DNA from 4 places in the Streptomyces sp. NPDC054794 genome. Region 1 is predicted to be linked to each of the others. Evidence: riboswitches for the same ligand, from Rfam matches in the RefSeq annotation. Region 1 holds a riboswitch; each other region holds the start of a gene.
What was found. Region 1 has a riboswitch for cyclic di-AMP ahead of ACWGKT_RS21715 (C40 family peptidase). Riboswitches for the same ligand answer to the same signal wherever they lie in the genome.
Positions count from the first base shown of each region.

Region 2: another riboswitch for cyclic di-AMP. It lies ahead of ACWGKT_RS04610 (transglycosylase family protein); the one in region 1 lies ahead of ACWGKT_RS21715 (C40 family peptidase).
Region 3: another riboswitch for cyclic di-AMP. It lies ahead of ACWGKT_RS35845 (C40 family peptidase); the one in region 1 lies ahead of ACWGKT_RS21715 (C40 family peptidase).
Region 4: another riboswitch for cyclic di-AMP. It lies ahead of ACWGKT_RS15200 (M23 family metallopeptidase); the one in region 1 lies ahead of ACWGKT_RS21715 (C40 family peptidase).

Region 1 covers NZ_JBSHAQ010000019.1:137,550-144,583, forward strand. Annotated here, with positions in the region: gene pcrA (DNA helicase PcrA) at 1-556, opposite strand, end outside; cyclic di-AMP (ydaO/yuaA leader) riboswitch at 938-1,107, shown strand; gene ACWGKT_RS21715 (C40 family peptidase) at 1,116-2,318, shown strand; gene ACWGKT_RS21720 (tellurite resistance/C4-dicarboxylate transporter family protein) at 2,494-3,477, shown strand; gene ACWGKT_RS21725 (hypothetical protein) at 3,505-3,870, opposite strand; gene ACWGKT_RS21730 (NlpC/P60 family protein) at 4,268-5,362, shown strand; gene ACWGKT_RS21735 (hypothetical protein) at 5,369-6,409, opposite strand; gene ACWGKT_RS21740 (DUF397 domain-containing protein) at 6,671-6,919, opposite strand; gene ACWGKT_RS21745 (helix-turn-helix domain-containing protein) at 6,916-7,034, opposite strand, start outside.
Region 2 covers NZ_JBSHAQ010000003.1:202,561-209,594, forward strand. Annotated here, with positions in the region: gene ACWGKT_RS04585 (glycoside hydrolase domain-containing protein) at 1-310, shown strand, start outside; gene ACWGKT_RS04590 (SurA N-terminal domain-containing protein) at 452-1,099, shown strand; gene ACWGKT_RS04595 (nucleoside triphosphate pyrophosphohydrolase) at 1,250-2,257, shown strand; gene ACWGKT_RS04600 (cytochrome P450 family protein) at 2,348-3,643, shown strand; gene ACWGKT_RS04605 (transglycosylase family protein) at 3,837-4,868, shown strand; cyclic di-AMP (ydaO/yuaA leader) riboswitch at 5,051-5,220, shown strand; gene ACWGKT_RS04610 (transglycosylase family protein) at 5,225-5,881, shown strand; gene eno (phosphopyruvate hydratase) at 6,200-7,034, shown strand, end outside.
Region 3 covers NZ_JBSHAQ010000046.1:19,307-26,340, reverse strand. Annotated here, with positions in the region: gene ACWGKT_RS35855 (ATP-dependent Clp protease proteolytic subunit) at 1-70, shown strand, start outside; gene ACWGKT_RS35850 (hypothetical protein) at 78-386, shown strand; cyclic di-AMP (ydaO/yuaA leader) riboswitch at 727-935, shown strand; gene ACWGKT_RS35845 (C40 family peptidase) at 939-1,412, shown strand; gene ACWGKT_RS35840 (LysE family translocator) at 1,487-2,104, opposite strand; gene ACWGKT_RS35835 (LysR family transcriptional regulator) at 2,207-3,121, shown strand; gene ACWGKT_RS35830 (ATP-binding protein) at 3,153-3,611, opposite strand; gene ACWGKT_RS35825 (helix-turn-helix domain-containing protein) at 3,825-4,691, shown strand; gene ACWGKT_RS35820 (DUF397 domain-containing protein) at 4,701-4,925, shown strand; gene ACWGKT_RS35815 (8-amino-7-oxononanoate synthase) at 5,001-6,128, opposite strand; gene bioB (biotin synthase BioB) at 6,276-7,034, shown strand, end outside.
Region 4 covers NZ_JBSHAQ010000012.1:90,074-97,107, reverse strand. Annotated here, with positions in the region: gene ACWGKT_RS15210 (TetR family transcriptional regulator C-terminal domain-containing protein) at 41-661, shown strand; gene ACWGKT_RS15205 (SGNH/GDSL hydrolase family protein) at 761-1,546, opposite strand; gene ACWGKT_RS15200 (M23 family metallopeptidase) at 1,802-2,758, opposite strand; cyclic di-AMP (ydaO/yuaA leader) riboswitch at 2,763-2,920, opposite strand; gene ACWGKT_RS15195 (alpha-galactosidase) at 3,227-5,299, opposite strand; gene ACWGKT_RS15190 (tyrosine-protein phosphatase) at 5,473-6,270, shown strand; gene ACWGKT_RS15185 (DUF6126 family protein) at 6,316-6,438, opposite strand; gene ACWGKT_RS15180 (helix-turn-helix domain-containing protein) at 6,435-7,034, opposite strand, start outside.

The DNA.
Region 1 (7,034 bases):
TCAGGCGCTTGCTGTCGGCGGCGTCGTAGATCGAGAACGACGACGTGAAGCCGAGCTTCTTGCTCTCGCGGCGCAGGATGCGCACGCACGCGCTGTGGAAGGTCATCACCCACATCGCGTTCGCGCGCGGACCGACGAGCTGCTCGACGCGCTCCTTCATCTCGCCCGCGGCCTTGTTGGTGAAGGTGATCGCGAGGATCTGGCCCGGGTGGACGTGCCGCTCGGCCAGCAGGTGGGCGATGCGGTGGGTGAGCACGCGGGTCTTGCCCGAGCCGGCGCCGGCCACGATGAGCAGCGGGGAGCCGGCGTGCGAGACGGCCGCACGCTGGTTCTCGTTCAGCCCCTCCAGGAGCGCGGCCGCGTCGAGCACCGGGCGCGGGGCCCCGTCGCGGTAGTGGGAGTCGCGGTCCGGAGGCACGTCGAACTTCCCGCCGAACAGATCGTCCGGAATCGACTCCGGAGCGTGATCGTCCTCGGGCGGCGGCGGGGGCTCCTCCGCGTGCCCGCGGGGGGCCTGGAGATCCGCCAGGAAGCTTTCGTCAAAGAGGCTGCTCATCGCTCTCCGAGTCTAGGGCGCCGCACTGACAACCCGCGGCCACCCCGGAAATCAGCGGCCCCGGATCTTCCGGATCCGGCCATCGGACACCTTCCCGCCCTCCGGAGTCGTTCCGTCACACCAGGTGAACGACCGACCTTCCACGCCGCCACGGCACCCGAACCATGACCAGCGAGCCGGTAACGCTACGAAGCGGACGGGTGTCGCGGCTCCGGACAAGTCGTCGCATGTCACTCCGGATTGAGCACGGTGCGCGAAATCCATGGTCAAGGTCACGAAAATGTATCGGGCATATCGCACATCAACCTTCACAGGGGCCACACGAGTTGGCTAGCGTTCCGGGCAGGCCGTACGACCCCCACCGGCGAACGTCGCCGGGCCGCACGGCCTCCGCCGAGTCCGGCGCCTCCTCGCGGCAGCCGGAGCCGGGGACCCACCGACCTTGGGGTGAATCGGTCCGACTTCCCTTCGGGGACCGGCCGTAGGGCAACCCTTCCGAACCACCCGCCCGAACCCGACAGCTAACTCGGTAGGCGGAACATGGAAGGAGTCGCCTCCCTTGGCGTCGCACCGCAAGTCGCGCCCCCCGAGCCCCCTCGTAGCAGGCATACGCACCCCCGCCCTCGCCACCGCCGCCCTCACCTCGGTGGCCCTGCTGTCCCAGACGGCCAACGCCACCCCGTCCACCGACGGCAAGCCGAGCATCGAGGAGGTCGAGAAGAAGGTCGACGACCTCTACCGCCAGGCGGAGTCGGCGACCGAGAAGTACAACTCGGCCAAGGAGAAGTCCGGCAAGCAGCGCAAGCAGGTCGACACGTTGCTGGACGACGTGGCCCGGCGCACGGACAAGCTCAACAAGGCCCGTGAGGAACTGGGCACCTTCGCCGCGGCCCAGTACCGCACCGGGAGCTCCGCCCCCGACACGGCCACCTTCCTGCTCGCGGACTCCCCGCAGGACTACTTCGACCAGACCCAGCTGATGCACCGGCTGACCTCGCGTCAGAAGGAAGCGGTCGACGACTACGTCACGCAGCAGTCCGCGACCATGAAGAAGCGGCAGGAGGCCGCCAAGAGCCTGGAGACGCTCAACGAGTCGCAGAGCGAGCTGAAGACCGCCAAGGCCACCGTCCAGACGAAGCTCTCCACCGCGCGGGAGCTGCTGTCCAAGCTGACGGCGGAGGAGAAGGCGCGGCTCGCCGCGATCGAGAAGCGCAAGCAGGAGGAGGCCGCGCGGAAGGCGGCCGAGCTCGCGAAGCAGCAGGCCGCGCAGCAGGCGGCCGAGGAAGCGGCCCAGCGGAAGAAGGACGCGGCGGCGAGCGCGTCCCCCTCGCCGTCGCCGTCCACCGGCTCGTCGACCGGCACCTCCACCGGGTCGGGCTCGTCGACGCCCAGCTCCACGTCCACCGCCAAGGCCGACAAGGCGCTCGCCTTCGCCCGCGCCCAGATCGGCAAGCCGTACGTCTGGGGCGCCACCGGCCCCGGCTCCTACGACTGCTCCGGCCTCACCCAGGCCGCCTGGAAGGCCGCCGGCGTCAGCCTCCCGCGCACCACCTGGGACCAGGTCAACGCCGGCACCACGGTCTCCCTCGCGGACGCCCGGCCCGGCGATCTGATCTTCTTCTACGACGACATCAGCCACGTCGGCATCTACATCGGCGGCGGCATGATGATCCACGCCCCGAAGCCGGGCGCCTACGTCCGCGAGGAGTCGATCTACTACGCCGGCTCGTCGATCATCCACAGCGTGGTGCGGCCCGCCTGAGCGGCGGACGCGCACGCCTGCGTGTGCCGCTGGGCTCCGGCGCTCAGGCCTGACTGGGCGCCGGGGACCCGCTTCGCGCGACTGTGCCCGCGCGCGTGGTCCACTCGCACGCTTTTCGTGGCGCACGCGCGCGTGGAGCGCTCGTCACGCGCCCGGCGCTCCCTAGCATCGGGCCATGCCCGGCACCTCACCCCTGCGCGCCTGGTGGGCGCGGCGTCCGCCGGCGGCCGGGGCTGCCGTGATGGCGACCGGCATCGTGTCGACGGGACTGCGTCTGGCGGGGCACGAGCCGCTGTCGCGGATCGCCCTCGCGCTGGCCTGCGTGGGCTGGTCGGTGCTGGCCGCGGACTTCGTCGTACGACTGCTGCGCGAGCGCGAGGGCTGGCTGGCCGAGGCGCGGACGCCGGTCGCGCTCACCGCGGTCGCCGCCACCGCCGTGCTCGGCACCTGTTTCGCCACGCTGGGCCGGCCGGTCCTGGCCGAGGCGCTCCTCGCCCTCGCCGCGGTGCTGTGGCCGGTGCTGCACGTCCTCGGCATACGGCACTGGCGGCGGCGCATGCCGGGCGCGGTGTTCCTGTGCTGCGTGGCCGCGCAGGGCATCGCCGTACTCGCCGCCACCCTGGCCGGGACCGAGGCGACGGCCTGGCTCGCGCACGCGGCGCTGGTGCTGTTCTGGCTGGGGCTCGTGCTCTACGGGGTCGCCCTGGCCCACTTCGACCTGTGGCAGGTGGTCGAGGGCGCCGGGGACCACTGGATCGCGGGCGGCGCGCTGGCCATCTCGGCACTGGCGGCGGCGAAACTGCTCTCCGCCGACAGCGCGCGCCTGTACCTGTGGAACGACGACGACCGGGGCGTCCTGCGCGAGGTGAGCCTGACGCTGATCGTCCTCGACCTGTCCTGGTACGTCGTCCTGTTCTCCGCCGAGCTGGCCCGCCCCCGGCTCGGCTACGACGAGCGCCGCTGGGCGACGGTGTTCCCGATGGGGATGTCGTCGGTGGCCCTGCTCTCCGTCTCGGCCGCCGTGGGGATCCCGTGGCTGCGCTGGCCCGGACGGGTGCTGCTGTGGCTGGCGGTGGCCGCCTGGCTCGCGGTCGCCGCCGGCGCGGTCGCCTCGGCCCGCGCCGGGATCAGGGCCGCGCGCCTCGGGGCCGCGCGCTGAGGCGGCTCACGCCCGCGGCGAGGAGGCTCACGTCCAGAGCACGGCGATGAAGATGTTCGCCATGGTCAGCAGGCCCACCAGGCCGAAGAGGCCCTTGTCCACCTTCTCGTCGTCCTTCTCGTCGTCGCGCTTCACGTAGACGAGCCCGAGGATCACGATCAGCAGGGCCAGCTTCACGCCGATCTTGACGGTGTTGAGGTGGTGGTCGTCGGCCTGGTTGAGGCCGACCAGGATCACACCGGTGACCAGCATGGTCAGCGCGCCGTGCAGCATCGCGGGGACGAAGCGGGCGGTGCCCTGGCCCATCGCCTTCATCTGGGTGAAGAAGCCGCCGAGGAGCGCGGCGATGCCGATGATGTGCAGGCCGACGAAGAGATGGATGAGTACGTCCATGAGGCCGGAGCCTAATCAAGGGCCCGGGCCCCGCCGCCACCGCCCCCACGCTCGCATATATGCGCTCCATAGCACCCCGCCGCCCCCGCGCGCCCCGGAACCGCCGCTTCGGTCATCGCTCTGCGTGAAGGCGGCGGCGCCGGACCCGGATCACGGTCACATACGGTCACCCGCCGGTCGGGCGCCGCCACTTCCGTACATGCGTTACCGAGCCGACACAGTCAGGTTTAGCGTCCTCCTCCAGGTGACCGGCTCCCCACCGCCGCCCGGGCCAGGGGCGGCCGTCGGTCACCACCGCCGAGAAAGAGTCCGGCGGCGGCCCGCTCCCCCTGTGCGGGCCGCCGCCGGACGTGTGAACCGCAGTCCCCGCGGTCGACGAAAGGACGTGACGATCCAGGTGGCAGCGCACCGCAAGCCCCGACAGCGCCCGCTCAGCGGCACCGGCGCCCGCGCGGCCGTGACCTTGGCCCTGGCGGGCGCGGCCACCACGACGGCCTTCGACGGCATCGGCCAGGCGGCGCCGCAGCTGACGCCGGCGCAGGTCAAGGCCAAGGTGGACAAGCTGTACCAGGAGGCGGAGGTCGCCACCGAGAAGTACAACGGGGCCGAGGAGAAGGCGGACGCGGCGGAGCGGCGGCTGAAGTCGCTGCAGGACGAGGCGGCCCGCAAGGAGGTGAAGCTCAGCTCGGCGCGGGACGCGCTCGGTTCGATCGCGGCGGCGCAGTACCGCAGCGGCGGGCTCGACCCGGCCGTCCAACTGGCGCTCTCGGACGACCCGGACCAGTACCTGGACGGGGCGGCGTTCGCCGAGCGGGCGGGCGACCGGCAGTCGCAGACCGTGTCGCGGGTGCGCAAGCAGCTCCGGGAGATCGAGCAGCTGCGCGGAGCCGCGCACACGGAGCTCGGCTCGCTCAGGTCCAAGCAGGCGGAACTGAAGCGCCACAAGAAGACGATCAACGCAAAGCTGGGCGAGGCGCGGGAGCTGCTGTCCCGCCTGACGCCGCGGGATCGGTCGCGGGTGACCGCGGACGGCGGGGCGTACGCCGCCGGGGCGGGACACGCCTCACGGTCGGCCGCCGACAGCCGCGACGCCCTCACACCGCCCGGTTCCGTCCCGGCCTCCGGTTCCGTCGACGCCCCCGACTCCCGGGCCGCAGCGGCCGTCGCGTACGCCTACCAGAAGCTCGGCAGCCCCTATGTGTGGGGCGCCACGGGCCCCAACGCCTTCGACTGCTCGGGCCTCGTCCAGGCCGCCTACCGCTCCGCCGGGGTCTCCCTCCCCCGCACGACCTACGCCCAGATCAACGCGGGCCACCGCGTCTCCCGCTCCGAACTGCGCCCCGGCGACCTGGTGTTCTTCTACTCCGGGATCAGCCACGTCGGCCTCTACATCGGCAACGGTCAGATGATCCACGCCCCGAACCCGTCGGCACCGGTCCGCGTGGCCCCGCTCGACGAGATGCCGTTCGCGGGGGCGACGCGGGTGGTGTGAGGGCACTCAGGCTGCCGGGGCCGGACAGGACATGGCTGGTTGCCGACCGCCGCGGTGGCGGGCAGCGAGAGCATCGCGGGCGAGGGTGACGGCGGTCCGGCAGCTCGTTTCCGTACCGGGTCTCGTCGCGTAGGCGGCGGAGGTCGAGGGAGCGGTGGCGCCCTGCGTGACGGTACGGCACCCCCGGCACAGTCCGCCGACGAAGGCCGCGGGCCGCCCTGGGACGCCGCACTCGGTGCACTCCGGCATGAGACGGCGGGGGCGCGCCATACCGGGCACGGGCTCGGGCTCGCCCACGACCCTCTCCGGTACGGAGGCGGGTACGGGCGGCAGCTTGTCCCGCAGCCGCCGGGCGACGAACCCGCGCGGAGCGTGGACGGTGTCGGGCAGGCCGCCGGTCAGGGCCCGGATGAGAGAGACCGTGCTCGCACCTCGCTCCAGCCAGGGGAGGACCAGGTCGGCCAAGGCCTCGCAGTCGGCGGCGGACAGGGCGAGCCGGGGTTCGTGGCTGCCGAGTCGGGCGAGGACGCGGTAGGCGGTGGTGGCGGCGGGCTCGGTGGGTGCGGGCGCGGCTGGCTCGTCCGTGGATGGGGTGGTGGGGTCGGGCGCCGGGTTGACGGACGCGGCGGATGGGCTGGCCGTGGCCTCACCGGCTTCGAGGAGGACGGCCCACCGTGCGTCGTCCCGTGCGGTGCGGGACCAGTACGTACGGAAGACCCAGCGGGTGCCGCTCTCGCCGGTGGCGGCCAGGCCACGGGCGCGGTGCAGGTGCCCGGCGCGGGACAGAGCGTTGAGGGCGGTGCGAACTGCCTGCTGGCCGTACAGGGGCAGGACTTTGGCGAGGCTCTTGATGTCCATGGCGGCGCCTTCGGGCAGCCGGTCGATGAACGCGGCGATGTAGGCCTCGCGGGCGGGGAGATGCGAGAAGTCTGCGGCGGCGCGGGAGGCGGTGTCGGGCTCGGCCGGGACGGTTCGTTTTCCGTAGCCGGGGTTGGCCGCGGGGTGTGCGGGGGTGGGCAGGGCGGCGTTAGAGTTTTCACAAGCCACGAGATCGTCCTGTTCGATCTTGAGGTGAGACCCCGGCGGGTGTTGGTAGCACCCGACCGGGGTTGTTTGTTGTCGCGAACGCTAGAGGGTGACGACGGCGCGTTGCAAGCTGGTCACGAAAAGTCATGGCGGCTGGCAGGAGCGAGAGTTGAGCGCTGGACGGCAGACGGCCGTGCCGCACGGGAGGGTGGGTGGCGGGTTCAAACCAACCACCCATTCCTCACAAACGGCGCTCGGCTCTTGGGCCTTGACGCTCGAAGCTCAAGCGCCCGTACGGGCGTAGGCGAGGAACGCCGTCCAGGCGGCCCCGACCACGGCGAAGCGGGGGCTCTGGGTGCCGAGCTTCGAGTCTCGGACGTGGATGGTGTGGGGGCAGGTGGCGACTTCGACGCAGTTGCCGGTGTAGTCGCTGCTGTGGCTTGACTTGCGCCAGTCGAGGGCGACTTCAAGGCACGCGCCGCCCTGGCTGTCGCTATAGCTGGACTTGTACCAGGTCAGGCGTTCGCTCATCGTTTCTCCGCCACCCTTCTGATGAACGTGGCCGACTCCTCCACGCTGAGGCTGTGCATGCGGATCATCGCATGAGCTTGAGCCAGGGCACTCACCTTGCCGAGGCTGGCATGCA
Region 2 (7,034 bases), on a different contig from region 1:
GACGTACGTGCGCTCCTTCAGCAAGACGCTGCGCGCCAAGACGTACCGCGGCGGCTACTACGGCTTCACCAGCTCCAGCGCCAAGGCGATCGCCACCGCGACGGACAAGACGGACCTGCCGGGCAACCTCTGGTACGCGCTGTGGGACAAGCAGTACACCACCACCGCGGACTGGCCGTGGGGGGCGACGCAGTACACCGGCCACAGTCGCGCCCACCAGTACATGGTCAACAGCAAGGAGACGCGGAACGGTTACACGATCACCGTGGACCGCGACGCGTGGGACGCCCCGGTGGCCATCACCGGCTGACGCCCACCGCACGCGGGTACGGCGGTGCCCGAAGCACACGTGAATCGTTGGTCGAATGGGTTGGCCAGAGCCTGGTCACTGCCTAACATCGATCACCGCAAGACTTTGTGCACCGCCGCACAATCTCCTCGGGAGGTTTCCTTGCACCGCCGCCGTCGCACCGCGCTCGTCCTGTCCGCCGTGATCGTCGCCGCGGCCCCCCTTCTCACCGCCTGCGGAGACGACGCGCATCCCGGCGCGGCGGCCGTCGTGGGCGGTCAGCGGATCACCGTCGCCCAGCTGGAGAGCCGGGTGAACGAGGTGCGCCGGGCGCAGAAGGCCGCGGTGCCGGACCAGGCGCAGTACGAGCAGGTACTCACCTCCACCAGCAGCCTCACCCGCGACACCCTGCACAACATGGTGCTCGACCGGGTGCTGCACCGCGCCGCGAGGGACCAGGGCATCACGGTCACCCGCAAGGAGGTCCAGCAGATGCGCGGCGGCCTGTTGCAGCAGGCGGGCAGCGCCGAGGCGCTGGAGACGGCCTGGCTGCAGAAGTACGGCGTCGCCCCCGAGCGTCTCGACGACAACCTCCGGCTCCAGGTGGAGGCGCAGAAGCTCGCCCAGAAGCTCGGCACCAACACCACCGAGCCCGCCTTCTGGAAGGCCTTGTCCGCGGCGTCCGAGGAACTCCACGTCGACCTCAACCCGCGCTACGGCAGCTGGGACGTGCAAAAGAGCAGCCGCGTCGACGCGAAGACCCCCTGGGTCCGCGAGGTCACCACGAACGGCACGCAGCTGACGGCCTGACCGGCGCCGTCGCGGGAACCTCATGCACGTCGCCTGCGGGTGGGGTGGGGAGGCCGCCCACCCATCACCGTCCGTCATACGATCGCATCGTCGTTCCGGGCCTGTGGACAACGCGCGAGGCGGGTGCGCGGGGTGCGTTACGTTCGATGCGTGAACACCACGCGCCTCGAAGACACCCAGGTACCGGGACCGGACGAGCAGCCCGCCCCCGGCCGTGTCGTCCTGCTCACCACCAGTCACCGCGTCGCCCCCGGCCTGCTGTCCTGGCCCGCCTGGCAGGCGCTGCGCACCGCCGACCGCGTGCTGTGCGCGGACGGGACGCATCCCCAGCTGCCCTATCTGCGCGAGGCGGGGATAGCGGTGGACGAGGCGTCCCCCACCGCCCAGGAACTGGTCGACTCCTGCGTCGGCGGACACACGGTGGTCGTCGTCGCCGCCGGCGAGGGCGAACCGGCCCTCACCGACGGCCTAGCCCGCCTCGCCGGCTCCGGCCGCGTGCGGATGCCGGAGCTGGAGTTGCTCCCCGCCTCCTACGACCTGCCCGGCGCCCGCCTCCTCGACGTCGTCCAGGTCATGGACCGCATCCGCGCCGAGTGCCCCTGGTCCTCCCGGCAGACCCACCTGGGCCTCGCCAAGTACGGCATCGAGGAGGCCTACGAACTCGTCGAGGCGATCGAGGCCGGCGACCGCGACGAGCTGAGAGAGGAGCTGGGCGACGTCCTGCTCCAGGTCGTCTTCCACTCCCGCATCGCCGAGGAGGACCCCGAGGCGCCGTTCTCCATCGACGACGTGGCCGGCGGCATCGTCGCCAAGCTCATCCACCGCCACCCGCACGTCTTCGGCGACGAGACGGCCCAGACCCCCGAGGACGTCAAGGAGCACTGGCTGCGCACCAAGGCGGAGGAGAAGCGCCGCACCTCGGTGACCGAGGGCGTCCCGCTCGGCCAGCCCGGCCTCGCCCTCGCCGCGAAGCTCGCCTCCCGTGTGCGCACCGCGGGCCTCAAGGTGCCGCTGCCGCAGGGCGAGGGCATCGGATACGAGCTGCTCGCGCTCGCGGTCGGCGCCGAGGCGGACGGTGTGGACCCGGAAGCGGCCCTGCGCGCGGCGGCCCGCGCCTACCGCGACGCCATACGCACCGCCGAGGGCACGGAGGGCTAGCCGTCGCCCGACGGCCACCCTCACCCCGACGGCTACCGCCGCCCCGCCCCCCGGCAAGGCCCACCCCCCGATCCCGGATACCGTCAAGGAGTGACCGACCAGCCCCACCCCGCGAACCCCGCCTCCGACGCGCCCGCTCCCGCCGCCCCCGACCTCTTCACCTGGGAGTTCGCCGCCGACCCCTACCCCGCCTACGCCTGGCTGCGCGAGCACGCTCCCGTGCACCGGACGAAGCTGCCGAGCGGGGTGGATGCCTGGCTGGTCACGCGGTACGGCGACGCCAAGCAGGCCCTCGCCGACGGCCGCCTGTCCAAGAACCCGGCGCATCACGACGAGCCCGCGCACGCCAAGGGCAAGACCGGTATCCCCGGCGAGCGCAAGGCCGAGCTGATGACACACCTGCTCAACATCGACCCGCCGGACCACACGAGGCTGCGCCGGCTGGTGAGCAAGGCCTTCACGCCTCGTCGCGTCGCCGAGTTCGCCCCCCGCGTCCAGGAGCTCACCGACCACCTCATCGACCAGTTCGCCGCGCGGGGCTCGGCCGACCTCATCCACGAGTTCGCCTTCCCGCTCCCCATCTACGCCATCTGCGACCTGCTCGGCGTCCCGCGCGAGGACCAGGACGACTTCCGGGACTGGGCGGGCATGATGATCCGGCACGGGGGAGGGCCCCGGGGCGGGGTCGCGCGGTCGGTGAAGAAGATGCGGGGCTATCTCGCCGAGCTCATCCGCAAGAAGCGCGAGGCCCTGCCCGACGACCCCACCCCCGGCGAAGACCTCATCTCCGCCCTCATCCGGGCCTCCGACCACGGTGAGCACCTCACCGAGAACGAGGCCGCCGCGATGGCCTTCATCCTGCTGTTCGCCGGGTTCGAGACGACCGTGAACCTCATCGGCAACGGCACCTACGCCCTGCTCACCCACCCCGAGCAGCGCCACCGCCTCCAGCGCTCCCTCGACGCGGGCGAACGGGACCTGCTGGAGACCGGGGTCGAGGAACTCCTGCGCTACGACGGCCCCGTGGAGCTCGCCACCTGGCGGTTCGCCACCGAGCCGCTCACCATCGGCGGACAGGACATCGCGTCCGGCGACCCGGTCCTCGTCGTCCTCGCCGCCGCCGACCGGGACCCGGAGCGGTTCGCCGACCCGGACGTCCTCGACCTCGGCCGACGGGACAACCAGCACCTCGGGTACGGCCACGGCATCCACTACTGCCTGGGCGCCCCGCTCGCCCGCCTGGAGGGCCAGTCCGCGCTGGCCACCCTCCTCACCCGCCTCCCCGACCTCCGGCTCGCGGTGGACCCGGACGAGCTGCGCTGGCGCGGCGGGCTGATCATGCGCGGGCTGCGGACCCTGCCGGTGGAGTTCACACCCGTCCGGTAATGACCGGAACGGGCAGTTCCGTAGATCCGTACCCGGAGCGACACCTGACACTCCCTCAGGGCTGTGATCTTCACGTGATCTACGCGGCATTAACTTGTGACAAGTGATCGTCTGCCTATACGTTCACCCATCGACGCGGTACTCCTGCAACACCTGCCGCGCCGGTCAACGCTGTCGCACGAAAGGTCTCCGCATGCTCTCCGGGAACGGTCGTCACCGTCGCCCCCGTCAGGCTCCGGCTCTTCTCGTGGCGGCCGGAGTGACCGGCTCCGCCATCGCCATCCCGCTCCTCGGTGCCACCGCCGCGAACGCGGCCGACGGAAACACCTGGGACAAGGTGGCCGAGTGCGAGAGCGGCGGCTCCTGGAGCGCCGACACGGGCAACGGGTACTACGGCGGCCTGCAGATGTCCCAGGACGACTGGGACAAGTACGGCGGCCTCCACTACGCCGTCAGCCCCGACCAGGCCAGCCGTTCGCAGCAGATAGCCGTCGCCGAGCGGATCCTCGCCGACCAGGGCACGGAGCACTGGGCCACCTGCGCCCTGCTGTCCGGGCTCACCGCGAACTCCGGTTCGGTCGACGTCGACACCGGTGTCGGGGGATCCGGCTCGCAGGGCAACGGCCAGGCCTCTTCCGGCGATTCGGATGAGTCATCCGGTTTGTCCGACTCGTCCAGCGGGTCCGACGAGTCCGGCGACTCCGACGGTGCCGCTCCGTCCCACGGTTCCTCACCGTCCGCCTCTCCCTCGTCGAGCGCCGACACCGGCAAGAAGGGCGAGGGGGAGAACTCCGCAAAGTCGGACAAGTCGGCATCGCCCGACTCCAAGGGTTCGGGCGATTCGCAGGGAACCCACAGCTCGGTCACCGAGTCTCCCAAGGTGGACGACTCGGACAACTCGTGGCAGACCGGTAGTTCTTGGAGCCTGGTCGACACCGGGGCGAGCAGCGGCGGCCGCCACCGCGGGGTCAGTGCGGACGAGGACGCGGACGAAAGTGCCGTAAGCGGACAGACCGCCACAACTTCCGGCCGTCACGCCACTCGTGGGGACTCCACCTACACCGTGCGCTCCGGTGACACTCTCGTCTCCATCGCGGACTCCCTTGACGTGGACGGCGGATGGCGGGCGCTCTATGCCGCCAACGAGAAGTCCATCGGGGCCGACCCGAACGACATCTCCGCCGGTCAGACCCTGGAAGTTGGCGGCGAAACGGGTGCAAAGTAGCGGGAGTTGGCGTCCCGATTCGGGCTCAATGTCCGCTTTGCTGAAAGTGTGGGATGAGTCTCAGAAGCCCTGATCGTCTTTGAAATTCCCCGGATCACGTGTCTACGGTCGGGACCGCTCGTCACCACGAGCCCCGGCTGCCGCAACGCCGAATCCTGTCAGCGGCCGTACGGGAACAGTCGTCGCGTCACGCGCCGTAGGCAGGAGCGGGGGACCCAAGGTAGGTGCCGGGCCCGGCAGTTGATGCCGGATCCGGCTTGGGGTGAAGCCACGCCTTCTCGGAAGGTGTGGCCGGGCAACTCAACCGGCCCGAACCCGACAGCTCACCTCGCAGGCGTCGGTGAGGGGATCGATCCATGCTGTTTTCCGGCAAGGGCAAGCACCGTCGTCCGGCCAAGGCCACCCGCGCCATCGCGATCGCCGGTGTCACCGGCGCCGCCATCGCCGCTCCGCTGGTCGCCTCCGGCAGCGCTTCCGCCGCCACCGCCTCCGAGTGGGACAAGGTCGCCCAGTGCGAGGCGGGCGGCAACTGGTCCATCAACACCGGTAACGGCTACTACGGCGGTCTGCAGTTCTCCGCTTCCACCTGGGCCGCCTACGGCGGCACGAAGTACGCCGCCACCGCCGACAAGGCGAGCAAGGCGCAGCAGATCGAGATCGCCGAGAAGGTCCTCGCCGCCCAGGGCAAGGGTGCCTGGCCGGTCTGCGGCACGGGCCTGTCCAGCACCCCGTACGGCGGCTCCGCCGCCGCGCCCACCACCCGCTCGACCGAGCCGCAGGCCGCCACCCGCTCCACCAAGCGTCCGGCCGTGACCAAGACCGTCACCACCCCGACCGGCAAGAAGGTCAAGAAGGGCGACGGCGAGTACAAGGTCGTCAAGGGTGACACCCTCGGCTCGATCGCCGCGAAGCACAAGGTCAAGGGCGGCTGGCAGAAGCTGTTCCAGCTGAACAAGGGCATCGTCCAGGACGCCGACCTCATCTACCCCGGCCAGCAGCTGCACCTGAAGTAATCAGTGGCCCGCAGCTGAGCCACGGCGCCCTCACACTCGTGCCCCCACCGCGGAGGGCACCTGAGGTCACCCCCGTCCCCACGGTCTCCCCGCCCCGGCGCGTAATCCCCCGTACGCGCCGGGGCGGGGTTTTTCGTGTGCCGTTCGCCGGGGCTTCGAGTCGTTTTCCACTCTCCCTTTGTTCCGACAGGAAACAATGGGTACCGTCAGACCCTGTCCACGGGACGGTCGGTCGGTGGCCGACGGCCCCGGGACGGTTAGGCTCTAGTCGCAAGGCACACCAGCCCCGCACTTCCAGCGTCACATCCCAAGAAGGAGATGCTCGTGCCGTCCATCGACGTCGTCGTAGCCCGGGAAATCCTGGACTCCCGAGGCAACCCCACGGTCGAGGTCGAGGTCGGCCTCGACGACGGCAGCACGGGTCGTGCCGCCGTTCCGTCCGGCGCCTCCACCGGCGCCTTCGAGGCCATCGAGCTCCGCGACGGTGACCCCAACCGCTACCTCGGCAAGGGCGTCGAGAAGGCCGTCCTCGCCGTGATCGAGCAGATCGGCCCGGAGCTGGTCGGCTACGACGCCACCGAGCAGCGCCTGATCGACCAGGCGATGTTCGACCTGGACGCCACCGACAACAAGGGCTCGCTCGGCGCCAACGCCGTCCTGGGCGTCTCCCTCGCCGTCGCGCACGCCGCCTCCGAGGCCAGCGACCTCCCCCTCTTCCGCTACCTGGGCGGCCCGAACGCGCACCTGCTGCCGGTGCCGATGATGAACATCCTGAACGGCGGCTCGCACGCCGACTCCAACGTGGACATCCAGGAGTTCATGATCGCCCCGATCGGCGCGGAGTCCTTCTCCGAGGCCCTGCGCTGGGGCACCGAGGTCTACCACACCCTCAAGAAGGTGCTGAAGACCAAGGGCCTGTCCACCGGTCTCGGCGACGAGGGCGGCTTCGCCCCGAACCTCGGCTCCAACCGCGACGCCCTCGACCTCATCCTCGAGGCCATCAAGCAGGCCGGCTACGTCCCGGGTGAGCAGATCGCGCTCGCGCTCGACGTCGCCGCGTCCGAGTTCTACAAGGACGGCAAGTACGAGTTCGAGGGCAAGTCCCGCTCGGCCGCCGAGATGACGGAGTACTACGAGGAGCTCGTGGCGGCCT
Region 3 (7,034 bases), on a different contig from region 1:
GGAGTACGGGCTGGTGGACGGGATCATCCCGAACCGCAGGGCCTCGCGCGGCACGCCGGACGCGAGGTGAGCCGCCGATGCTGCCACCGGAACTTCCGCCACTGCCCGCGCTGACCCGTGCCGAGGGCGAGTTGATCGACCGTTACCTGGACGTGGTCGATCTGCTCGGCCGGATCAACCCGGGCCGGCACGGGGACACGTACCGTGGACTGCGGGCGGCCCAGGCACTGGTCGCCAAGGCCACGGAGTTGCGCGACGCGCTGGCCCTGATGCACCGAAGGGGCGAGACGGAGGTGCACGCGGCCACTCTGGCACGGGCGTTGCGGGTGCTCGACGGCGAACGACGCACCGCCCGCCTCGCCGTGCCGCCCGACGACACCTGCTGACGGCGTGGGTCGACCGCGCTGCTGTTCGTCGACACGTGCGCGGTCCGGTCGAAACGATCCAAATGACGTACCCCCGTTCGGCGTAGCGGCGCGTCCTTCCACTCGACCGTCAGGGTTGCGCAACGCGCTTGCCCGAGAGGTGTCGTGGGGTGCTTTCGCGCTGGTCCGGGGCCTCGTGACCCACTCGACCGTGACTCGAACACAGCACTGTCCACCCGAACGGGTGAGTGGTGAGTAACACCACAAATCCCCGATTCCATTGGGATTTTCGGACACCTGTGAGTGAAGATCCCTGTCTGACGAGCCCCCGCCACAACGGCGGGGCGGTCCGGGCGGACGCCGAGTCCTGCCGCCGCCCGGATGACCGGTCGACAGGAGTGGATCGGCAGGAGTGGAGGACCCGAGCAAGACGGGTCGCCGGAACGGACGTTCTTCGTCTGTTTGTTCGTTCCGAGCAGCCCTTGGGGTGAAGCCGCGGCAACGCGGCCGGGCAACTTCGCCAGCCCGAATCCGACAGGTCATCCTTCACAGGCGGCTGACGAAGGGTTGCGCATGACTGCGCTCAATCGTGTCCCGTCGCTCATGGCCCGGGCCGGTACGGCCTCGGCCCTCACCATCGCCGCCGTGGGCGGCTCGATCGTGGTCCCGGGCTTCGCCGCCGACGCCTCGGCGGCGACCATGGCGACGAAGGCACTCCAGGTCGCGGCCTCCAAGAAGGGTGCCCCGTACAAGTGGGGCGCCACGGGGCCGCGCAGGTTCGACTGCTCCGGGCTGACGCTGTACTCGTACAAGAAGGCGGGCAAGACCCTGCCCCGCACGGCCGCTCAGCAGTACAACAGGACGCACCACGTCTCGGCCAAGCACCGCAAGGCCGGAGACCTGGTGTTCTTCCACTACGGCTCCAGCGTCTACCACGTCGGCATCTACGCCGGGAAGGGGAAGATCTGGCACGCCCCGAAGACCGGGGACGTGGTGAAGCTCCAGAAGATCTGGACGAGGAGCGTCTGGTACGGCCGGGTCAGCTGACCTGCCCGAGGGGTGGCGGCGACTGACGCGCCGTCACCCCCTCGGGGCCTGGCCCGCGATGACGCGTGGTCAGGTCACGACACGAACGGTTCGAGCAGCAGGGCCCCGCCCAGGACCGTCAGCGCCAGACCGGTCCCCGTCCGCAGGGCCCGGGCGGCCCGCGGCCGGCGCAGCCACGTGCCGAGCCGGTCGACGAGCAGCGCCACCGTCGGGAACCACACGAGGGTCAGCCCGATCACGATCAGGGCGAGCAGCAGGGTCCTGGGCAGCGCGGGGCTCCCCGCGGGCACGAACTGGGGCAGCAGGCTGAGGAAGGTCAGCGAGACCTTGGGGTTGAGGGCGTTGGTGACGAACCCCTGCCGCACGGGGTGCGTGGCCGCCGTCGGAAGCGCCTCGGGCTCCCCCGCCGCCCCCCGCAGCGCCCACAGGGTCCGTACGCCGAGATACAGGACGTAGGCGCCGCCCAGCAGTTGCAGGGTCCGGAACAGCGCCGGCACGGCCACCAGGACCGCGGCGACCCCCGCGACCACCAGCGTCGTGTGCACGAGCAGCCCGCCCGCGATGCCCAGCGCGCAGGCCACGCCCGCGCGGCGGGAGACCAGTGCGTTGCGTACGACGACGGTGAAGTCGGCACCCGGCATGGCGACCATGCCGGCGGCGACCCCGGTGAAGGCGATGAGCTGTCGGTCCATGGGCCCAGCCTGCCGGAGCGGAGCCTTCAGCAGGTATGTCGAATCCCCTGGGTTAGCCTTAAGCATCTCTTTAGGCACGGGACGGCAGACGGGCGGCCGGGCATGTACGACCCCACACGGCTCGCCGCGCTGGTCGCGGTGGCGGAGGCGGGTTCCATCACACGGGCCGCCGAGCGGCTCGGCTACACGACCCCCGCGCTGTCCCAGCAGCTGGCCAAACTGGAGCGGGAGGCGGGCACGGCGCTACTGGTCCGCCACCACCGCGGGGCGCGGCTGACGGACGCGGGCGAGCTGCTGGTGGCGCGGGCGCGCCGGATCCTGGACGAGCTGGAGCGCGCCCGGCACGAACTGGCCCGGCTGACCGGACTCACGGGCGGCACGCTCAGGCTCGGCACCTTCCCGACGGCCGGGATCCATCTGCTGCCGCCGGCACTCAGCGCGTTCCGCCGGGCGCATCCGGACGTGGAGCTGTCGGTGGCGGACTACGATCCGCCGGCCGGGGTGGCCGCGGTCGCGGCCGGGGAGGTGGACCTGGCGCTGACGCACGCGTACCACCCGGCGGAGCCGTGGCCGGTGCCGTCCTCGGTCGGTCTGGAGCCGGTGCTGGAGGAGGAGCTGGTCCTGGTGACCGCTCCGGGGCACGTTCTGAGCGAGGGGTCCGCCCGGCTGCCACTGTCCGAGCTGGCCGGCCAGCCGCTGATCAGCATGGCGCCGCACAATCCGGCTCGGCAGGGCGTCGAGTCCCTGCTGGCGCGGGCGGGAGCCACGCCGTCCGTGCTGGTCCCGACTCCCGGGTATGCCGTGGTGTGCGCGCTCGTGAGCGCGGGGCTCGGCGTGGCGGTGGTACCGGAGATGGTGGCGCGGACGGCGGTCACTCCGGTCGGGGTACGGCCGTTGGCCGCGGGAGAACTGCGCCGTACGATCTCGGTCGCCCACCGGGCCGACGAGGTGGCCCCCGCCGCGGACGCCTTCCGGGCGCTGCTGCGGGGCGCGTTCGGCCGCGCACGACAGGGCTGACGCCAGAGCTCCTGCCGGCCCGCGGCTCGCGCTAGGGTTCCTGCTGACCCGCCGCGCTGACCGGCTGGGCCCGTACCGTCCAGGGCAGTTCGATGGAGACGGTCTTGCCGCCCTCGCGGGTGGGCCGCACCCGCAGCTTTCCGCCGCATTCGGCGGTGAGCCAGCGGATGATGACCAGACCGCGCCCGTTGTCCTGCTGGACGGCGGCGGGGAGTCTCTTGGGGAAGCGGGGGTGACTGTCGGTGACGCCGATACGCAGGTGTTCGTCGCGGTGGAGGACCATGTCCACCGTGAAGGTGGGTGACTGTCCGAACGTGTGCTGTACGGCGTTGGTGGCGAGTTCGGAGACGATGAGCCGGATGGTGTCGGCCACTTCCGTGTCCGCCGGCAGACCCCATTCCGCGAGCGTGCCCACCACGTAGGTACGAGCCACGGAGACCGAGGCGGGATCGCTCGGCAGAGTGACGGATGCTTCCAGATGGTCTGCCATGGCGACGTCGTCCTTTTCCCACGGGACCGGAGTCCGACACGGTGCGGATGGTTCGAGTACGGTCCCGGACTGGTGCTTCGTCGCCAGACTGCCATTACCAGGCCGGTCACGGGTGGCGATCCACCAAGATATGCATATATCTGTCGCTCGAAGCGGTGAACTCTGCGACGGCAGACCGTATTTGGGCGGCTCGGAAGGAGTAAGGAGTAGCCCATGCAGAACGGTCCCGCGGTGCGCCGCCGGAAACTGGGCGCCGAACTGCGCACCTTGCGCACCGAGGCGGGTCTCACGAGCGGTGAGGCGGCCCGGTTGGTGGGCTGGCACCAGTCGAAGGTGAGCCGCATCGAAACCGGCGCCAGCGGTGTGAAATCGGCCGATGTGCGGTTACTCCTCGACGCCTATGGAGTGACGGACGGCGAACTGCGTGACCTCCTGATGGTGTTGGCGGGGTCGGACGACGTCGCCGGCCGGCACCACTGGTGGCACGCCTATCGCGGGGTACTGCCGCACACCTACCGGGACTTCATCAGCCTGGAGTCGCAGGCCAGCGAGATGCGCACGCTGGAGACGTCGGTGGTCCCGGGGCTGCTGCAGACGCCGGAGTACGCCCGCGCGGTGACCAGGGCGGCCGTGAACGGGCGGGACGACGCGGAGGAGCGGCTGGCCGCGCTGGTGGAGGTGCGGCTCGCCCGGCAGGACGTGCTGCGTTCGGATCCGCCGCTGGAGCTGACCGCCGTGCTGGACGAGGCGGTGCTGCGGCGCGAGGTCGGAGGTCCTGACGTGATGGCACGGCAGCTGGAACGACTGATGGACGCGGCGCGCCTGCCCCAAGTACGGCTTCAGGTACTGCCGTTCGCGGCCGGTGCTCACATCGGCATCACCGGGCCTTTCGTTATCTTCTCATTTCCGAGCACGTCTGATCTGGATGTGGTTGTTCTGGACCACTTGACGAGTAGCCTCTATCTCGAACGGAAAGAAGACCTCCAGGCGTACTCGGAGGCCTTCAACAACCTTCAGATCCACGCCCTTTCACCCGAGGACTCGTTGGATTACATCGCCGGGATAGGCGACGGCGCGTAAGGAGGCACCATGACTGCACTGCCTCGGAACGTTCCCTCAAGTACCGATCTGCACGGTGTGCGGTGGCTGCGCAGCAGTTACAGCACGGGAGCCAACAACTGCGTGGAGACGGCACGGCCGCGCTCCGGTCCGATGACCGGGCTGGTGGCCGTGCGCGACTCCAAGGAACCGGCCGGACCCGCGCTGCTCTTCTCCCCCGAGAGCTGGGCGGGATTCGTCACCGCGTTCCGTTGATCCCCGCGCACCCCGACTCGATCGATCCCAACTGATCACATTCCGTCAAGGCGCGCTCGGCCGTGTCACGCCGACTCATGGTCGCGCCTCGCCGATCACACGTACAGCGCGTTCGATCTCGGCCCCGGAGAGGTCCGCTCGGGCGGTCAGCCTGAGCCGTGAGATGCCGTCGGGCACGGAGGGAGGACGGAAGCAGCCCACGACCAGGCCGGCCGTACGGCAGTCGGCCGCCCAGCGCACGGCCTTCTCCGGGGACGGTGCCCGCACGGAGACCACCGCGGCGTTTGGACGTACCGCTTCCAGACCCGCGGCGGTCAGGCGCGCGTGCAGTTCGGCGGCCACCGCGCGGGCCCGCGCGGCCCGCTGGGGCTCGCGGCGCAGCAGCCGGAGCGCCGCCAGGGCCGCGCCGGCCGAGGCGGGGGCCAGTCCCGTGTCGAAGATGAACGTCCGTGCCGCGTTGACCAGATGGTCGATCACCCGGGCCGGGCCGAGCACCGCACCGCCCTGGCTGCCCAGCGACTTGGACAGGGTCACCGACACGACGACGTCGTCGGCACCGGCCAGTCCCGCCGCGTACGGGGCTCCCTGCCCGCCGTCGCCCAGGACACCGAGCCCGTGGGCGTCGTCGACGACCAGCCCCGCCCCGTGCTCCCGGCACGCCGCGGCGAGTTCCGTGAGCGGCGCGGCGTCCCCGTCGACCGAGAACACCGTGTCGGAGACGACGATCGCGGGCCCCTCGTGCGTGCCCAGCGCCTTGCGCACCGCGTCCGGGTCGGCGTGCGCGACGACCTGCGTGGTGCCGCGGGCCAGCCGGCAGCCGTCGATGAGCGAGGCGTGGTTGCCGGCGTCGGAGACGATCAGGGAGTCGTGCGGGCCCAGCGCGGTGACCGCGGCGAGGTTGGCCGCGTACCCGGAGGAGAACACCAGGGCCGCCTCGACGCCGCAGAAGTCGGCCAGCTCGCGCTCCAGCTCGGTGTGCAGTTCGGTCGTTCCGGTGACCAGCCGGGAGCCGGTCGCGCCGCCGCCCCAGGCGCGGGCCGCGGCCGCCGCCCCTTCGGTGACCTCGGGGTGCCGGGACAGGCCCAGGTAGTCGTTGCTCGCCAGGTCCAGCAGAGGTGAATCGGCGGGACGGGGCCGCAGGATCCGCACGAGTCCGGCGCGGCGCCGTTGCTCCGCCTGGTCGTCGATCCAGCCGAACACCATGGGTCCTCCGAGGCTTTTGTAGGTAGCGGACAGACACTAGTCGGACGCCCAGCCGCCCAGGGTGTGGCAATACCCACACGTCCAACCGTCTCCGTTGTGCAAACTCTCCTTGGCCCCGGGCGGTCCCGTAGGACAGGATCGGACCTCATGGACCTGCTGAACACGCTGGTGGACAAGGGGCTTCGGCGCGAGCTGCCGACCCGCGAGGAAGCACTCGCCGTGCTGGCCACCTCCGACGACGACGTACTCGATGTGGTGGCCGCGGCCGGCAAGGTGCGCCGGCACTGGTTCGGCCGGCGCGTGAAACTTAACTACCTGGTCAACCTCAAGTCCGGCTTGTGCCCGGAGGACTGCTCCTACTGCTCGCAGCGGCTCGGCTCCACGGCCGGCATCCTGAAGTACACCTGGCTCAAGCCCGACGAGGCCTCCGAGGCCGCCGCCGCGGGCCTGGCCGGTGGCGCCAAGCGGGTCTGTCTGGTGGCCAGCGGGCGCGGCCCGACGGACCGGGACGTGGACCGGGTGTCGGACACCATCAAGGCCATCAAGGAGCAGAACGAGGGCGTCGAGGTGTGCGCCTGCCTCGGTCTGCTCTCCGACGGTCAGGCCGAACAGCTGCGCGACGCGGGCGCGGACGCGTACAACCACAACCTCAACACGTCCGAAGGGACGTACGGGGACATCACGACCACGCACACGTACGCCGACCGGGTGGACACGGTGCAAAAGGCGCACGCGGCGGGTCTGTCCGCCTGCTCGGGTCTGATCGCGGGCATGGGCGAGAGCGACGAGGACCTGGTGGACGTGGTCTACTCGCTGCGCGAGCTGGACCCGGACTCGGTGCCGGTGAACTTCCTCATCCCGTTCGAGGGCACCCCGCTCGCCAAGGAGTGGAACCTCACCCCGCAG
Region 4 (7,034 bases), on a different contig from region 1:
ACCGCGAGGCGGCGCCCGCGCCAGGGATTAGGGTGACCGCGTGGCGAGAGTGCGGTTGAGCGTGGCGGAGCGGCGGGAGGAACTGCTGCGGGCGGCCATCGGGCAGATCGAGGCGCGGGGCGTGGCGGCGGTGAGGATCGCCGACGTGGCCTCGGCGCTCGGTGTGAGCAACGCGCTGGTGCTCTATCACTTCTCCTCGAAGGAGAAGCTGGTCGCCGCCGCGTTCGCCTACGCGGCCGAGGGCGATCTCGCCCATCTGCGCAAGCTGCTGGGCCGCCGGACGACCGCGCTGCGCCGGCTGCGGTCCGCCGTCCGCTGGTACGCGCCCACCGGCCAGGCCAAGGGCTGGCGGCTGTGGATCGAGGGCTGGGCGGTGGCGCTGCGCGAGCCCGCGCTGCGGGAGGTCACCCGGGGCCTCGACAAGCAGTGGAAGGCGGCGATCGCCGAGGTCATCGCGGAGGGCGTGGCGGCGGGCGAGTTCCGGTGCCCGGATCCGACCGGGACCGCCCTGCGGCTGACCGCCCTGCTCGACGGGCTCGCCGTGCAGCTCACGTCCTACTCGGGCGCGGTGCCGCGCTCACGGGCGCAGGCCTGGGTCGACGAGGCCCTCGCCCGGGAACTGGGCCTGGAACAAGAGGCGTTGCCGGCCCAGGAGCGTTGAGCGATCACCGCGGGGCGCATGCCCCTTGCCGGACCGCGGGACGTGCGGCGCTCCTCGCGGGGCGCCGCCGCCACGTCGTGAACCGTCCGGCGGCGGCGCTCAGGCCACCGCGGAGATCCGCATCTTGATGTCGTCCGGGGACAGTTCGCCCTTGGCCGTCACATGGTCCCCCGAGGACTCGCCGCGCAGCCGCCTCCCGATCCACGGGACGAGGTACTCGCGGGCCCAGTGGACGTCGTCGCGACGGTCGTCCAGGGTGCCGCGCGGCGGGAGCGGCGGCCAGGGCTGGTCCGGGTCGGCCGGAACCTTCAGGCCGAGGACCTGACCGGCGCGCAGGGCCACGCGGGTGTGGCCCTCGGGCGACAGGTGCAGCCGGTCGCCGTCCCACGCGCGACGGTCCTGAACGGTCTTCAGGGACCACAGGTCGAGCACGGGGCAGTCGTACCGGTCGGCGATGGCCCGGACGTGCCCGTTGTACGTGGCGATCTTGCCGCGCAGGTGCCTGAGGACGGGTACGCCCCGGGTGTCGAAGCCGGTGGTCACCATGACCGTCCCGGCGACGGCGGTCAGTTGCGAGACCGCGCGCTCGAAGCGCTCGGCCACCTCGTCCGGGTCGGTGCCGGGCCGGATGATGTCGTTGCCGCCCGCGCAGAAGGACACCAGGTCCGGCGCGAGTTCGACGGCCTGCGCGACCTGGTCCGCCACGATCTGGTCGAGCAGCTTCCCGCGCACCGCGAGATTGGTGTATTTGAAGTCGCCCTCCGGGCGTCGGTCCGCGAGCAGAACCGCGAACCTGTCCGCCCAGCCGACGAATGCCCCGTCGGGGCCGGGGTCGCCGACGCCCTCGGTGAAGCTGTCCCCCACCGCCACGTACGACCCGATCACTGATCTGTTGTCACTCTTCGAATCGTCTGCCACATCGGCCCATGATTCCCCTTCGGATGTGACCTACGCGATCGTAGGAAGGGGTTGACGAACGGTGAGATAAGACACCCTTAAAGAGTTTGCCAATGGGGGAATAGGTGGTCCCGCAGGCCTGTTGAAGCCCCGAAACACCTTGAAGTCCTGGCCCGGGAGACACCGAAGGCCGGACCCGGGGGGATCGAGGTCCGGCCTTCGGCTGCGTAGGCGCGCCGCGTGTCAGGCGACGGCGACGCCGTGCGCGCGAAGGTAGCTGACGGGGTCCACGTCCGAGCCGTAGTTCGGCGTGGTGCGGATTTCGAAGTGCAGGTGCGGGCCGGTCACGTTGCCGGTCGCGCCGGACAGCCCCACCTGCTGGCCCGGGGCCACGGCCTGGCCCGCCGTGACGGAGAGCTGGGACAGGTGGGCGTACTGGGCGTAGTAGCCGTCGGCGAGCCGGATCACGACCTGGTTGCCGTAGGCGCCGCCCCAGCCCGCGGAGACGACCGTGCCCGTGCCCACGGCCTTGACCGGGGTGCCGGTCGGGACGACGAAGTCGACGCCGGTGTGGTAGCCGCTGGACCACATGCTGCCCGCGACGTGGTAGGAGGTGCCGATGGTGGCGCCCTGGACCGGCAGGGTGAAGCCGGTGGAGACCGTGGTCACGGTGTTCGCCGCGGTGTCGGCCGACGTGCCGGCGGCCGGGGCGCTCTGCCCGGACGCGTCCGACACGGCCGACGGCTCGGCGGCCGGGGCCGAGGGAGCGGCGGGAGCGTAGGAGGGCGCCTGCGCACGGGACGGCTGGGTGAAGGCCGCGGCCTTCTTGCCGAGGAGGAGCTTCAGGCCGGGGTGGATGAGCGAGGGGTTGCCGCCGACGGCCTGGTGGTTGTCCCGGTAGAGCCGGTGCCAGCCGCCGCGCACCTGGTGTTCGTCGGCGATCTTCGCGAGGCAGTCGCCGGACTTCACGGTGTACGTACGCGTTCCCGCATGCGCTTTCGCGGCCTTCTTCGCGACGGTCGGAACCGACTGGACGGCCTTTTCCGCGACGGACTGGGCGGCCGACTGCGCGGTGGTCGCGTGGGCGCCGGTGGCACCCAGGAGCGGCAGCGCCAGCGCGGCGCCACCGGTACCGGCGACGGCTATCGACCGGCTGAACCGCGGGGTCTTGGGGCGGCGGTGCTTACCCTTCGCGGGCATGGCGCATTCCTCTCCGACGCCTGCGAGGTGAGCTGTCGGGTTCGGGCTGGAGCTGCCCGGCCGCGTGAGGCGCGGCTTCACCCCTAGGCGTCCCGGAGACCGGAACAGGCCGTCGTGCCTGGTGGGTCCCCCGCTCCTGCCGTGCACGGGTGAGTGTGTGCGGGGCTCCGGGCGGCGGCAGGATTCGGCGTTCCGACCGGATTGGTGGCGAACGTAAGCGAGCAAGATGCGAACGGACAAGCAGAAGGTTCCTTGTGTCCGGCTTTAGCTTGATCCGTTACGGGAATTCCCGGTCACCCTCCGTGCATTTCCGCCCGGTTCGCCCCGTCAAATCCCTGGAAAAGCCCGCGAATTACGTGAGCATGACGCGCGACGGACGGTCACCGTATGACGCTCCTCACGCACCGCCCTGCAGGCCCCTTCATTCCAGAGCGAGTTGGAATGAAGAGGTCGATTGGGACATAAGCCTCAAATACGACGGAGGCGGAAGACGGCCGCGTCGAAATCGCCCCGCAGGCCGGTGCGCAGACCGTGGTGCAGCAGGATCGCCCCGCGGTGCATTTCACCCGTTTCGCGGCATTCGTACGACGCCGTCGGGTCGAGGCCGCGCAGCCGCAGCGCCGGGACCGGCTCACCGTAGGACTGGGCCTGGAGGCAGGCGAGTACGACCGCCTCGTCCCCGAGCACGTACTGCACCGCGCTCAGCCCGCCCTCCGGGGGCCGCAGCCGGTACAGCTCGCCGCGCTGCACGACCGGACGGATCTCCTTGTAGAGCTCCACCCATTCCCCGGCCTCGGTGAGCTCCTCCTCACTCCACTCCGCGAGGTCGCCGCCCACTCCGAGGACTCCGGCCATGGAGCTCACGAACCGGAAGCGCAGGGAGCTGAACCGGCCGTTGAGCTGGGTGTTCGGGCTGTCGGTGACCCAGGCGGCCATGACCCGCGCGGGGTGGATCTGAGTGAAGCCGTGCTGGATGACGAGCCGGTCGAGCGGGTCGGTGTTGTCGGAGGTCCACACCTGGTCGGTGCGGCTCATGACACCGAGGTCGATCCGGCCGCCGCCGCCCGAGCAGGACTCGAAGGCGACGCCCGGGTGGGCCGCCCGCAGCCGGTCCAACAGGGCGTAGAACGCGCGCACATGATCGACCCACAGCCGCTGCGGATAGGGTTCGCCGGGCCAGCCGGCGTCGGTGAAGCAGCGGTTGAAGTCCCACTTCACATAGCCGATGGGGGCGCTGGACAGGAGCGCGTCGAGCTGCTCCCAGAGGTACTCCTGGACGTCCTCGCGGGCCAGGTTGAGTACCAGCTGGTTGCGGAGTTCTGTCCGCTTTCGTCCCGATTGGTACTGCACCCAGTCCGGGTGCGCGCGGTACAGGTCGCTGTCCGGGTTGATCATCTCGGGCTCGACCCAGATGCCGAACTGCATCCCGAGGGCGTGCACGGAGTCGGCGAGCGGCTTGAGGCCGTTCGGGAAGCGGTCCGGGTTGGGCGTCCAGTCGCCGAGCCCCGCGCGGTCGCTGGTGCGGGCGCCGAACCAGCCGTCGTCGACCACGAACAGCTCGACGCCGATCGCCGCCGCGCGCCGCGCCAGCGCCGACTGCTGGTCCTCGGAGATGTCGAAGTTCGTGGCCTCCCAGGAGTTGAACAGCACCGGCCGGTCCCGGTCGGCGTCCGGGATGATGTGCGCCCGCTGGTAGGCGTGCCAGGTGCGGCTCGCGCCGCCGAAGCCGCCGTCGCTCCACAGGCCGGCGAAGACCGGGCTGGTGTACGACTCCCCCGCCTCCAGCATCAGCAGGCCGGACTCGTCGTAGCCGGCGCCGCCGGTGATCTGCACGCGCGCGTCCGGGAGTTGGGCGACGGCGATACGCCAGGAGCCGGACCAGCCCAGCGCGCAGCCGTAGACCTCGCCGCGCTCCTCGGTGGCGTCGGTGTCGAGCGCGACCCAGGGCAGGTGCTGGTGGCCGGTGTGTCCGCGGCGGCTGCCGATGACCTTCTCGCCGTGGGTGAGCGGGGCGCTGGTGAGCCGGGACTCGGCGGCCCAGCGCCCGTGCAGCTGGGACAACCGCCAGCCCTCCCGGTCGGGCAGGGTCCAGGTGGCCGCGTCGGCGCGGAGCAGCTCCACGCGCGCGGGTCCCTCGTTGTCCAGGGTCACCCAGCGCTCCACCACGTCGCCGCGCATCCGGTAGTGCAGCGTGATGGCCAGCCCGGCGTCCCGGAAGCGCAGCCGCAGCTCGTCGCCCTCGACCTCGTGGCCCGCGAAGGTCCACTCGGTGCCGCGCCGCTCCTCGGTGCGCACGGACAGGGCGGGCCTGACGAAGCGGGGGCCGCCCTCGACCGGGTACTCCTCGCGTCCGTCGAGGGGGGTCTCGAATGGCCAGTAGCCCGGCAGCGGGCGCACGGCCAGGGCCTCGGCGTCGGCCAGGGCGATGCCCGGGCCCCAGTGGAGGTGGAGCAGCTCGTCCGCCTCCGTGAGATGGAGCGCGTAACTGCTGCTCGGCCCAGAGAGGAGCCAGGTCCGTTCGTTCTCGGCGATGTCCACCATCACGCCCTCACAAGTGCCAACAGATTCGCTCAAGCACGAACATCATCGAGGGCGAAGTGCCTCGGGGGCAACGCCTGTGGACAACTCAGTGCCCGAGGAAACCGATGTCGTATCGTCGACAGCGTGCCCCGTCGGCGAATCGCGCCGCCGGGGACCGTGTGAGAGGAGCCCCCGTGACGCAGCAGGTCCCGTCGACCGAGCCCCAGCTGGCCGGTGTGCGCAACTTCCGTGACGTGGGCGGGCTGCCGACCGTGGACGGGCGCCGGGTGCGCGCCGGGGTGCTGTTCCGCAGCGGCCATCTCGCGCACGCGACCGATCAGGACGCGGCGTTCCTCGCCGCCCTCGGCCTGCACACGATCTTCGACTTCCGCAACGCGGCCGACCAGCGGCTGGAAGGCCCGGACGTGTCGCTGCCGGGCGTGCGCAATGTGAACCTGCCGCTGAGCGACCCGGCGGACGGCGCCGAGTTCTGGAAGATGGTCCGTGAGGGCGACCTCGACCAGCTGCGCGAGATCCTCGACGACGGCAAGGCGGCGGCCCGGATGGTCGCCTCGTACCGGATGATCGTCAAGGAGCGCACCGCCGAGCACTCGCGGGTGCTGCACGCGATCGCCGAGGACAGCGTGCCCGCGCTGATGCACTGCGCGGCGGGCAAGGACCGCGCGGGCATCTCCATAGCCGTGACACTCCTCGCCGTGGGCGTGGAGCGCGAGGCGATCGTCACGGACTACCTGGAGTCCAACGCCAAGCACCGGCGCTACAAGGTCCGGCGCAACGGCAGCCCGGAGACCGCGTACACGCCCGAGGTGATGGAGCTGCTCAGCCCGCTCTTCGACGCGCGCGCCGAGTATCTGCAGGCGGCGTTCGACAGTATCGAGGAGACCTGGAGCGGCACGGGGGCCTACCTCACGCAGGGTCTGGGGCTCGCCCCGGAGACCCTGGAGCGGCTGCGCGAGCGCCTGCTCGACTGAGACCGCCGGGTGCCGGGCGGCCTCGCCGCCCGGTGGTCAGCCCGGTCAGCCCTTGGCGCCGACCGCGAACAGCAGATAGAGGAACGCCGCGAAGACGTGCCCGACGGCGATGTAGATGATGAGACGGACCCACAGGGCGCGTGGGAACTTGTCCTCGAAGTTGCTCATGGCAGTTCTCCGGTCAGGGGGCCCAGGCACAGTGTGGCCGTGGGACTCTGCAGCAGGGTGTGGACGAACAGCAGCTCCACGCCGTCGTGTTCCTCGGCGGCGAGGCGGTGCGGGGTGAGCGAGTCGAAGTGCGCGCTGTCGCCGGGCGCGAGCAGGTGCGTGGTGTCGCCGAGGCGCAGCCTGAGCCGTCCGGTGAGGACGTGGAGCCACTCCTCGCCGGGGTGCACGCGCACGATGTCACCCTGGGTGCCGTACGGCACCCGGACGCGTAGCGCCTGCATGGCCCGCCCGGAGGCGCCGGCCTGGAAGTACGTCCAGCCACCCGCCCGGGTCGGTTCCATGTCGGCGGCGCGCACCACGGCGTCCCGGTCGGCGACCGTCTCGCCCAGCAATTCGGAGACCGTCGTACCGTAGATACGGGCGAGCGCGAGCAGCATCGGCAGCGAGGGCTGGCGCTGCCCGGTCTCCAGCCGGGACAGATGGGCCGGCGAGAGACCGGCGGACCGGGCCGCGGCCTCCAGGGTCAGGCCGGTGCGCCGACGCAGGGCGCGCAGCTGGGGAGCGACGGCGGGAAGGTCGCCGCCGGACACCGGCTC